One region of the Dorea sp. genome, then DNA from elsewhere that is predicted to be linked to it. Evidence: riboswitches for the same ligand, from Rfam matches in the RefSeq annotation. Region 1 holds a riboswitch; the other holds the start of a gene.

The links. Region 1 has a riboswitch for glycine ahead of ACWJAF_RS05655 (alanine/glycine:cation symporter family protein). Riboswitches for the same ligand answer to the same signal wherever they lie in the genome.
Region 2: it holds a riboswitch for glycine, as region 1 does, so the genes downstream of both, ACWJAF_RS11455 (serine hydroxymethyltransferase) here and ACWJAF_RS05655 (alanine/glycine:cation symporter family protein) in region 1, are expected to answer to the same signal.

What each region holds. Positions count from the first base shown of each region.
Region 1 covers NZ_CDRRQK010000008.1:89,564-95,119, forward strand. The annotation lists gene ACWJAF_RS05640 (ABC1 kinase family protein) at 1-812, opposite strand, end outside; gene ACWJAF_RS05645 (phasin family protein) at 827-1,252, opposite strand; gene ACWJAF_RS05650 (diacylglycerol kinase family protein) at 1,273-1,650, opposite strand; gene ACWJAF_RS05655 (alanine/glycine:cation symporter family protein) at 1,928-3,385, opposite strand; glycine riboswitch at 3,390-3,483, opposite strand; gene ACWJAF_RS05660 (DUF3877 family protein) at 3,739-4,272, opposite strand; gene ACWJAF_RS05665 (dihydroorotase) at 4,445-5,556, shown strand, end outside.
Region 2 covers NZ_CDRRQK010000026.1:24,139-29,694, reverse strand. The annotation lists gene gcvH (glycine cleavage system protein GcvH) at 1-196, opposite strand, end outside; gene gcvT (glycine cleavage system aminomethyltransferase GcvT) at 234-1,322, opposite strand; gene ACWJAF_RS11455 (serine hydroxymethyltransferase) at 1,335-2,582, opposite strand; glycine riboswitch at 2,685-2,758, opposite strand; gene ACWJAF_RS11450 (glycine/sarcosine/betaine reductase component B subunit) at 3,091-4,344, opposite strand; gene prdB (D-proline reductase (dithiol) protein PrdB) at 4,484-5,209, opposite strand; gene ACWJAF_RS11440 (CBO2463/CBO2479 domain-containing protein) at 5,222-5,556, opposite strand, start outside.

The DNA.
Region 1 (5,556 bases):
TGAACTTTTACATTTCCCGGATGAGGATCTGCATGGAAGAAACCATCTTCCATGACCTGTTTGATATAGTTATCGATGAGTTTTGCTCCTATTTCTTCCAGATCATACCCATCTGCCAGAAGCTTTTCTTTATCATCGATTGCGGGACCTTCGATATACTCCATAACCAGAACATGCATGGTTGTATATTCCTGATATAATCTTGGTGTTCTTACATACACAATTTCTGCATTCCGTCTGGCGAATTCTTCCATGTTCGATGCTTCTGTGAGAAAATTCATCTCTTCTCTTGTTACATTCCAAAGTTCATCCAGTACCTGGTCAAAATCAGCCATTCCTTTCAAACTGATCGGCGGCATCAGCTTCACTGCTTTCCTAAGAAGCCCGATATCCCTTGCCATAATTTCATAGATGCCTTTTCGCTGGACTTTTATAACAACCTGTTCTCCACTTATCAGTTCTGCACGGTGTACCTGCGCGATGGATGCCGAACCAAGAGGTGTCTCAGAAATGGAAGTAAAAATCTCACTCCACGGACAGCCATATGCCTGTTCGATCACTTCTTTTACTTCTTCGAATCCCATCGGTGTTACTTCGGAACGCAGACGCATCAATTCATCGCAGTACCGTTTGGGCAGGATGTCTGAATGCAGTGACATAATCTGACCAATCTTAATATAAGTAGGCCCCAGATCCTCCAGTATCATCCGGAGTTTCTGAGGCGTAACCCCTCGGGTAATTCCATATTTATGAAGTACGGATGTGATTTCCTTCAACCTGTTACGGTATTCTTTGGATTCTTCCTTACTCATGAACCTGTTCCTCTTTAAATTTCTTCACTCTTAGCTGTTCCGTCATATGCAGCTTCTTCTGTCGTTTCTTCATCAGCAATTTCTTCACCGACAGCTTCTTCTGCATCCTCTACGGTCTCTGCCGCTTCGAATTCTTCCTGCTTTTTCTCCATCTCATCGATTCTCTGTTTCAATAATGCCATCTGTTCCGGAGTCATTTTATCCAGAAGCTCGTCTAGTTCCTCTGGTGTTGATGTCTTTACTTTTACATTCACCTTGTCTTTTACCGTTGATTTGATATTATGCTTTAATTCTTCATTGAGAGCCTTTCCCTGCTCAACGGTCAGTTCTCCTTTTTTCACCATCTCATCCAGGAGTTCTTTAGATTTTTCTCCTGTTACTGCTACTGCTCCGATTCCTGCAAATAATACTTTCTTTAATCCGTTTCCTAATTTTTCCATAGCCATTCTCCTTTCGATGTCTATAAAGGCAGGTTTTCCAAAAGTTTTGGAAGAAATATGATCATTCCTGCAATTGCCGCCATAATTGCTGCAATCAGCACTGCTCCTGCTGCCGCATCTTTTGCAAGCTTTGCGAGTGGCTTTCTTTCTTCTGTGACCAGATCTACCACTGCTTCTACTGCTGTGTTCACAATTTCAAGCGCCATGACAAGCCCAAACAATGTCAGGCAGATACACCATTCCACCGGTGTAATATGAAATACAAATCCTGCAATCACCACACACACCATTGCCGCACAATGAATCTTCATATTCCGTTCTTTTGATACCACTGCAAATATCCCGGCAAATGCATAGCCGAAGCTTTTATACAATGGATCTTTCTTTTGTTTCTTCATCTTTGTACCTGTCCTTTGTTTTCTTACATTTTAGCACATTTCATTTAAATTTACACAAACATTGTGTATTTTTTGTTTTATTTTCAAAATTTTACAAATAAAAAAGCAAACAAAAAGAAGATCAAAGATTTTTTATCCATTCTTTGATCCTCTTTTATCCTATCTTATATCTTCTTATATCTTCAAAAAAACTGTTAGTAGATGCTTCACTATCATTTTACTTCAAGCCAGCCGGGACACTGAAAAATCCACTTTTTCACGTTCCCATGGCTCCCCGTTAAGCGTTCTCTGCCTTAATTCCTTCCACGACCCGCTTATTCTTCTCTTCCACATTCAGTCTTGCTGTAAAATCTTTTGTCTCTTTTACAACTACTTTGCTAAGAGCAAGCAGTGCAACCAAGTTCGGGAATGCCATCAGTGCATTAAAGATATCTGCAATATTCCAAACTGCTGCAACAGTCATATATGGTCCGATAAATACACACAGAATATATAACCAGCGGTATGCTTTTACTGCTTTCATATTCTTGTTAAACAGATATTCCAGGCAGCGTTCTCCGTAATAATCCCATCCGAGAATGGTTGTAAATGCAAAGAATACCAGACAAAGCATCAATGCGAATGACGCTACAACCGGTGGGAACGGAAGTCCCTTCTGGAATGCTGCTGTCGTAATTGCCACACCTTCCAGTCCTGTATTCCATGTTCCTGTAATTACGATAGAAAGTCCTGTCATCGTACAGATTACGATTGTATCAATAAATGTTCCAGTCATTGACACCAGTCCCTGTCTTGCAGGTTCTTTTGTCTGAGCTGCTGCCGCTGCGATTGGAGCACTTCCAAGTCCGGATTCATTGGAGAAGATTCCTCTTGCAATACCTTTTTGCATTGCAACTACCATTGTACCCATCGCTCCACCTGCCAGTGCGCTTCCTGTAAATGCTGATTTTACGATTGTGACAATTGCTCCAGGGATTGCTGTAAGATGTGTCAGCATAATAATAAGCGAAAGAGCTACGTACAATACTGCCATAAATGGAACTACAATCTCAGATACTTTCGCAATTCGTTTGATTCCTCCTAATACGACCAGACCTACACAAGCAGTAAGTACCAGACAGGAAATTACTGTCGCCCATGAATACTCATTGCCAAACAAAGCCACTGTATGTGCCATATCCGGATCAAAAAAGTTACGGACTGCTGATGAAATACCATTTACCTGTGTAAATGTACCAATTCCGAATAATCCTACTCCGGCACCAAAGAATGCAAATATCTTTGCCAGCCATCTAAACTTTACACCCATTCCATTTTCAATATAGTAGAATGGTCCGCCAAGCACATGCCCGTCTTCATCAATTGTACGGTATTTTACAGCCAGAAGACCTTCTGCATATTTGGTTGCCATTCCAAAAAAGGCCGCCATGATCATCCAGAACAATGCTCCAGGACCACCTGCAGAAATTGCAGTCGCCACACCTACAATGTTACCGGTACCGATAGTTGCCGATAATGCAGTACAAAGAGCTCCAAAACTGGTAACTTCTCCATGTCCATCCTCTTCATTTTTCACCATGAATTTTAACGCTTTTCCAAGATGCCTTACTTGAAGAAGGCCCAAGCGTACAGTCAGATACATACCTGTAACCAGAATTAAGATGATCAGCGGAAGTCCCCATACGACTCCGTCAAACCAGGTGATAAAAGTGTCAATACGTCCAAAAATTCCCATAATTCATTCCTCCATCCTTTTGCCTGAGAGATTTGCAGATTTGATTACCTGCTTACACCTTCGGCGCTTTTCATTTCATACGGCTTTCGAGCGTGTCAAAAAATCATTCCCGCACTCTCCTTCGCCTTCTGCTGCCTCTCTTTTTCGAATATTTCCAGCAGTTATGAAAAGACTCTCCTGAGTTTTTATGATAACGTATTCATGCAAAAGCTTTATTACGTCTTTGCTTTAGCACGATACAGTAAAGCTTAGCACGAAACATTTATCCTGACAAGAGTTTTGATAATTAAAAATACAGTTTTTATTTATAACCTGTGATTATAAATAAAAACTGTATTTCTATATCCCCAAATTTAAAATCCGAAATCTGCATAGTCTGCCGGCAGGAATCTGTGGTAAATCATATGACACCCTTCATCTTTAAAGCAGTAATAATACTCATCTTCTGATTCTTCCGGGAATCTTACCCAGAAGTCAAACTCTCCGTTATCCATATCTCCGACTCTGATTCCATCTGATTCTTTCTGGAACATCTTAAGGATATCTTCTTTTTTAATTCCATGATTCATAAGAAGCTCTACAAGTTTCTTAATGAATTCATTCTCTGCTGTATTTTCACGCACATAGACACTTCCCTGCTCCGGAATATGCAGACAAAATCTATCTTTCTTATGTGTTACACGGATATCCCCCAGTTTTTCTTTTACTTCATCCGGAAAATGTTCCAGACGCTTCTGCATCTCTTCTACATTATCATCCGCTTCAAAAAAATGATTCAACGAAATCAGCGGATAATACAGACGGATTTCTTCTTTCCTGAATCCAAGTTTTGCCTGTTCTTCTTTTATAATATCGATTAAATTCTTTTCTAAACGTTCAAATCCCATACTACTATATATTACTCCTTCTATTTTTAAGTTCTGTCTTTTTCTTATATTTGAAATTTCTGCCTGCAAACTATATTGGCTCTTAATTGACAAGCATATTTCTCATACATTATACTACATTTATAACATTTACTGTATTTTAATACCATACATTTAAGGAGGAATTTTTATCATGATCATCAAACATGGACTTGTAATGGACCCGGCATCTGGTCTGTCTGAGCATATGGATATACTGGTAAAAGATGGAAAAATCACCCGGATTGCACCTGACATCACAGACGATTCCGAAGAAATCATAGAAGCAAAAGGACTGGTTGTCGCACCGGGACTGATCGACACCCACATACATTTCCGTGATCCCGGATTCACTTACAAAGAAGACATCCATACCGGTGCAAAAGCATCTGCAAAAGGCGGATTTACAACTGTCATCTGTATGGCAAATACTTCACCAACCGTAGACAATGTCGACACCTTAAAAGATAATCTGGAACGCGCATCCAAAGAAGCTATCCGTATCTATCAGGCTGCCGCCATCTCACATTCTTTAAAAGGACAGGAAGAGGTGGATATGAATGCTTTAAAAGAGGCCGGTGCCTGCGGATTCACTGACGATGGTATTCCCCTTCTGAACGCTGAATTCTGCTACAAAGCAATGGAAGCAGCCAAAGCACTGAATGTACCGATCAGTCTTCATGAAGAAGATCCTGCATTCATCCGCAATAACGGTATCAATCATGGAAAAGTGTCCGATGAACTTGGTATCTATGGTTCGCCTTCGATTGCGGAAGAATCACTGGTTGCAAGAGACTGTCTCCTGGCACTTCGTTCCGGCGCAGATGTTGTGATCCAGCATATCAGCTCCGGTGTATCGGTTGAGCTGGTCCGCACATATAAGAAGCTGGGTGCTAATCTTCATGCAGAAGCTACCCCGCATCACTTCTCCTTAACAGAAGACGCTGTTCTGGAACACGGAACACTCGCCAAGATGAATCCACCGCTTCGTACAGAAAAAGACCGCCAGCAGATCATCGCCGGACTTGCAGACGGAACGATTGACCTCATCGCTACCGACCATGCGCCACACAGCGCCGAAGAAAAATCCAGACCAATCACAGAAGCACCAAGCGGTATCATCGGTCTTGAGACTTCCCTTGCACTTGGTATCACAAACCTTGTAAAACCTGGACACCTGACAATGCTACAGCTTCTGGAAAAGATGACCATCAATCCGGCAAAGCTTTACCATCTTCCTTACGGAACCATCCAGGAAGGTGCTGC
Region 2 (5,556 bases), on a different contig from region 1:
ACACTGCTTTCACAGATTCTACATCACCGAACACTTCGCCTGCTTCTACGGTATCTCCTACTTCCGGAAGGTTAACAAATACCAGATCTCCGAGTTCTGACTGTGCATAATCTGTCAGTCCTACAACTGCTGTATCTCCGTCTAATGCTATCCATTCGTGTGATTTTGAATATTTTAATTCTTCTTTTAAAATCATGATATTTTTCTCCTTTATATCTTTTTATTATATCTTTTTATTTTTCTCTTTTATAAAACGGAAGTGCAACCACCTCTGCTGCCACTCTTCTTCCTCGCACATCTGCCTCTACTGTATCTCCAATTTCTACAGAATCAGCATCAACGAGTGCCATTGCGATTGGATATCCAAGATACGGACAATGTGTTCCACTTGTTGTATGTCCGATTTTCTTATCGCCTACATATACATCCTGATGTTCACGGATGATTCCTCTTCCTGTTACCTTAAGACCGATTCGTTTGATGGATGGAGTCCCCTTCTCCTCTAAAGCTGATTTCCCAATAAAATCATTTTTCGCCATCTTCACTGCGAACTTCAGTCCGGTCTCAAGCGGAGTGATATCATCGTTCATCTCATGTCCATATAATGGCATTGCTGCCTCCATACGGAGTGTGTCTCTTGCACCCAGTCCGCAAGGAACGAGTCCTTCTTCCTTTCCTGCCTCTAACAATGCATCCCACATCTCTTCTGCTTTCTCACTTGCCAGATACAGTTCTACACCATCTTCACCTGTGTATCCTGTCTTGGAAACGATACATGGGATTCCGGCAACTTCAGCATCAAATACTGCGTGATAATATTTCTCCGGAATATTCTCTTCTGCGGTCAGCTTCTTAAGGATCTCCATTGCTTTCGGTCCCTGCAGTGCAAGCTGTGCATACTCGGATGATACATCTTTAAATGTTACTTCGCCAAACTGATGGCGTAACATCCACTGATAATCTTTGTCTTTATTTGCTGCGTTTACAACGACAAAGTAGTGTTCATCAGATTTCTTATATACGATCAGGTCATCTACTGTCCCACCGTGTTCATTACACATCGGACTGTATCTTGCCTGTCCGTCTACCATATTGGTAAAATCATTCGTCAGGATCTGGTTCAGATTCGCCAGTGCATCTTTCCCTTCACATAATACTTCTCCCATATGTGAGACATCGAAAAGTCCTGCCTGTGTACGTACTGCCATATGTTCTTTGATCACACCTGTTCCATACTGTACCGGAAGAAGATATCCCCCAAATTCTACAATCTTTCCACCGGCTTTAACATGTGCATCATAAAGTGGAGTCTTTAATTCCATTGCTAACACCTCCTAGTTGTAAAGTGGATACTTGCCACAGATTTCATTTACTGCTTCACGGATCTCATCTGCTTTTGTATCAAAATCTGTAACCGTCATCTTGATCAGTTTTGCGATGGTCTTCATATCTTCTTCTTTCAGGCCTCTCGTTGTCACTGCCGGTGTTCCGATACGGATTCCGCTTGTCACAAACGGGCTTGCCGGATCGTTCGGCACTGCATTTTTATTAACTGTGATATAGACTTCATCCAGTCTGTTCTGCAGTTCTTTTCCTGTGATATTCATATTCTGCAGATCCACTAACATCAGATGATTGTCTGTTCCGCCACTTACCAGATTGAATCCTTCGTCGATCATTGCCTGTGCAAGTGCTTTCGCATTTTTGATCACCTGCTGCTGATATTCTTTGAATTCCGGTTTTAAAGCTTCTCCGAAACAGATGGCCTTTGCGGCGATAATATGCATCAGCGGTCCTCCCTGTGTTCCTGGGAAAATGGCTTTGTTGATCGCTTTTGCGTATTTCTCTTTACACATGATCATTCCGCCTCTCGGACCTCTGAGTGTCTTATGTGTAGTTGTGGTTACAACATCTGCATATGGAACCGGACTCTGGTGCAGTCCCGCTGCCACAAGTCCTGCGATGTGTGCCATATCTACAAACAGATATGCTCCGACCTCCTTTGCGATATCTTCAAAGATATCAAACCGGATCTCTCTCGGATATGCGGATGCGCCTGCAACGATCATCTTTGGTTTGCATTCCTGTGCGGTCTTACGGATCTCATCATAATCCAGATATCCGTCGTCGTTCACATTGTATGGTACGAAATGATATAAGATTCCGGATAAATTCACCGGTGAACCATGTGTCAGATGTCCGCCGTGTGCAAGATTCAATCCCATAACCGTGTCACCTGGCTCCAGAAGTGCCTGATACACTGCAGTATTGGCATTGGCTCCTGAATGCGGCTGTACACATGCATGTTCACATCCGAACAGTTCTTTTGCTCTTTCGATTGCCAGATTCTCCAGAATGTCTACATCTTCACATCCGCCGTAATATCTCTTTCCCGGATAACCTTCCGCATATTTATTGGTTGGTACAGTTCCCATTGCCAGCATAACTGCCGGACTTACGATATTTTCGGATGCGATCAGCTCCAGATTTCTTCTCTGTCTGCCAAGCTCTAATGAAAGTGCTTCCCCAACTTCTTTGTCACATTCTGTGATGTAGTTTGTTACATCTTCGATTCTGTTCATTTTTGTTTTACCTCCTTCGGAATCTGCCTGCTTTTCATGCCCATTCCCCATTTTAGGCATCAAAAAAGCAGGCAAAAAATACTTTTTTCTCAAAAGTGTTTTTTGTCTGCCTCTGTCCTTTTACCTGAAAGATTACTTCTTCGGTACAATTCTAATTGTTCTCCAGAGCGTCGTCCGAATTCGTTCCTTTTACCTGAGAGTTTCTGCATGCCCCTTCGGCTCCTATGCCGCATAATATCTTTGCTTCATTCTTCACATCTTGCCTGAATGATATGGTTTATTCCATTTATGCACTTTGTACATAGGCATCTCACAAATTCATCTATCAACTATGCAATTAGCATAACAGGTTGTGTTCTTTAAGTCAACAGTAAATCCATAAGTTAATTATTTATCACACTTTATGTACTTTGCACAGCAATACAATCTTATGAATACCTAATATTTCTCATGCTTTATAAATAAACTCATCTATATGTCATACCAACAACTCCATCACCGCTTACGCTTAGAGCAGGGAATGTATCGCCCCGTCTCTTCCCTGATTCGGTGTGATCACATATGGCACATTCTTGGAATCCATCATATTGTGGCTTCCTAAGAATCCGCCAGGTTCATATGGGAACATTGCCGTGTCATACATATTTCCAAGACCGGATACGATCTTCACCTGTATGATCTTGCATCTTCCAGGCTTTGCCACATCCGTGAATTCCTCTCTTGTATATGGCATGTTCTGAAGGTCTTTCAGTACCTTCCGGATATCCTGTACGATCCGGTCGGCCGCCCGGTGTGCTGCCATAATACCTTCTGCTGTTCTGCCTTCGCCTTCTTCAAAGAGAACATCAATGTGCAGAATATAATCCGAAGATGCCGGTGTTCCCGCACGGTCGAGCACGACCTGGTCATGAAAGATTCCCTCCGATGAGCCAATATTAGACGGCTGGAAACCGCTTTTATCTTCCACTCCGGTGATCATGACCGTTACACCGGATAACAGATGCGTTACACCTTCTCCAAGTTCTCCCCGTACTTTACATGCAATCGGAGAATAATCCAGATTCGAATTGACGAACATATCGCATTCTCCCGGTTTCAGGATTTCAACCTTCATGTCCTTAATTCTGGACTCCTGCATGATCAGGGACTGTTCCATCCCTTTACGGATTGTCAGAACACCCTGTTCAATCTTTGTAGCATCGCCAAATTTTACTTCCCTGATCTGGAATGTTTTCCTTGTAAGTCGTCTGAGCGTTCTCGTCTCTGCTCCTGCGTTCTCATCTCCCGGCACATATTTTCCGGCTTTTCTGAGTTTATTCTTAAGCAGTGCCACTGCTTTCATAGCATCATATTCCGTCAGATTATTATCTCCTACCACACACGACTCATAACCGGATGTATTTTTATTAAAGTCTACTACACAGTCTACATAATTATTCGTACACACCAGTCTTCCCTGCTGCCCGATATAGCTAAGGCCTACACTTGGGATTCCACGGATTCCGAGCTGTTCGATCACATTTACAAAATCCACGTGATGATTGCCCCATCCGTCAATTGCAACAATTGCTCCGTCCGCCCGCATGATCTGTGCCAGATCACCGACTCTTTTTGCTGTATAGATCTTGTCATCACATACTTCCGATACCCCGTCTACGATGATTCCCGTATATTCCAGATCTTCTGCTTTCGTAAGTTCTGCTGTTACCGGACATCTGTAGTGGTGTAATGTTGTCATCTTGATACTTGGTCCTAATCCCATAAAAGTGCCTCCCTTCATACATTTTTGTATAGCGGCAAAGAGGCTATCGTTTCCTGACAGCCTCTTCATTTCTTTTTATCCAAGATGCAACAGAAGTCATTTTCAACTACTCCTGTTGCACTCTCTGTTTACATTTCAATTATACGTTATGACGATATTCGTATGGCAGAATCTTTGTCTGGTTGAAGCTCGGGCAATCACGAACCCATTCCAGAGACTCTTTTAAGATTGCGATCTGCATCGGAACATTGTTTGGTTCACCTGCATTTGATCCGATCGGTACATGAGGTGCTGTAATTCTAGGTGCACCCTGCTGTCTTGCGATCGGAGGAAGTGCAGCGATCACGCAGCAGCTCATTCCTGCTTCTTCACAGCATCTTGTAACGATTGTAGCTGAACGGTGGCAGGTTCCGCATCCACCTGTACACAGAACGATGTCAACACCCTGTTCTTTTAATTTGCGTGCGATTTCAGGACCTGTTTCGCCTCTGAATTTCTCAACGTTTCCACCGCCGCCCATGAATGTATATGTCTCAGCCGGCAGAGATCCGATGAATCCTTCTGCTACCAGTTCATGCAGACGGTCGATTGGGAACATCGCATTTACGTCTTTGTTGATATCAGAGTTATCGAATCCACCGTGTGTAACCATCAGCTGATCAGATGGTGTATCAAATGGAATCGTACGATAAGAGAAGTCTCCGGATGTATTAAATGGAGTCTGGTCTTTCTTATGGATACCACCTGCTGTAATAAATGCAACTTTACACTCGCTTAATGGTTTCTTTAATTCTGTAAATACCGGCTTTGGTGTAACCGGTACGAAGATTTCTGACTGCATACCTTCTTTTACTGTTAATTTCATTGTCTTACCTCCTTAGATTGATTCTATCGGAATATCCTTTTTTCCTATTATCTTCATACAGCTAAAATAGAATTCTACATCCTGTCCTACCTGCATCTCGACCGGTGTAAATGCCCATCTTCTCGGAACATTGATTGTTCCTTTTTCGTTCATAATGGCCACACTGATCGCTGTATCATTAACTTCAATTATCTTGCCACCCAAAAGGCAAGGCTGCGGCTCGTGATCTGTTGTCATATCAGAATCATCGTAATCGTATGGATCTTCTACAATCTGGATATAGCTGAAATAAAACTCAAGATCATGTCCCGGCTCAATCGGGGTATCGCCGATGATAATGCTCTCGG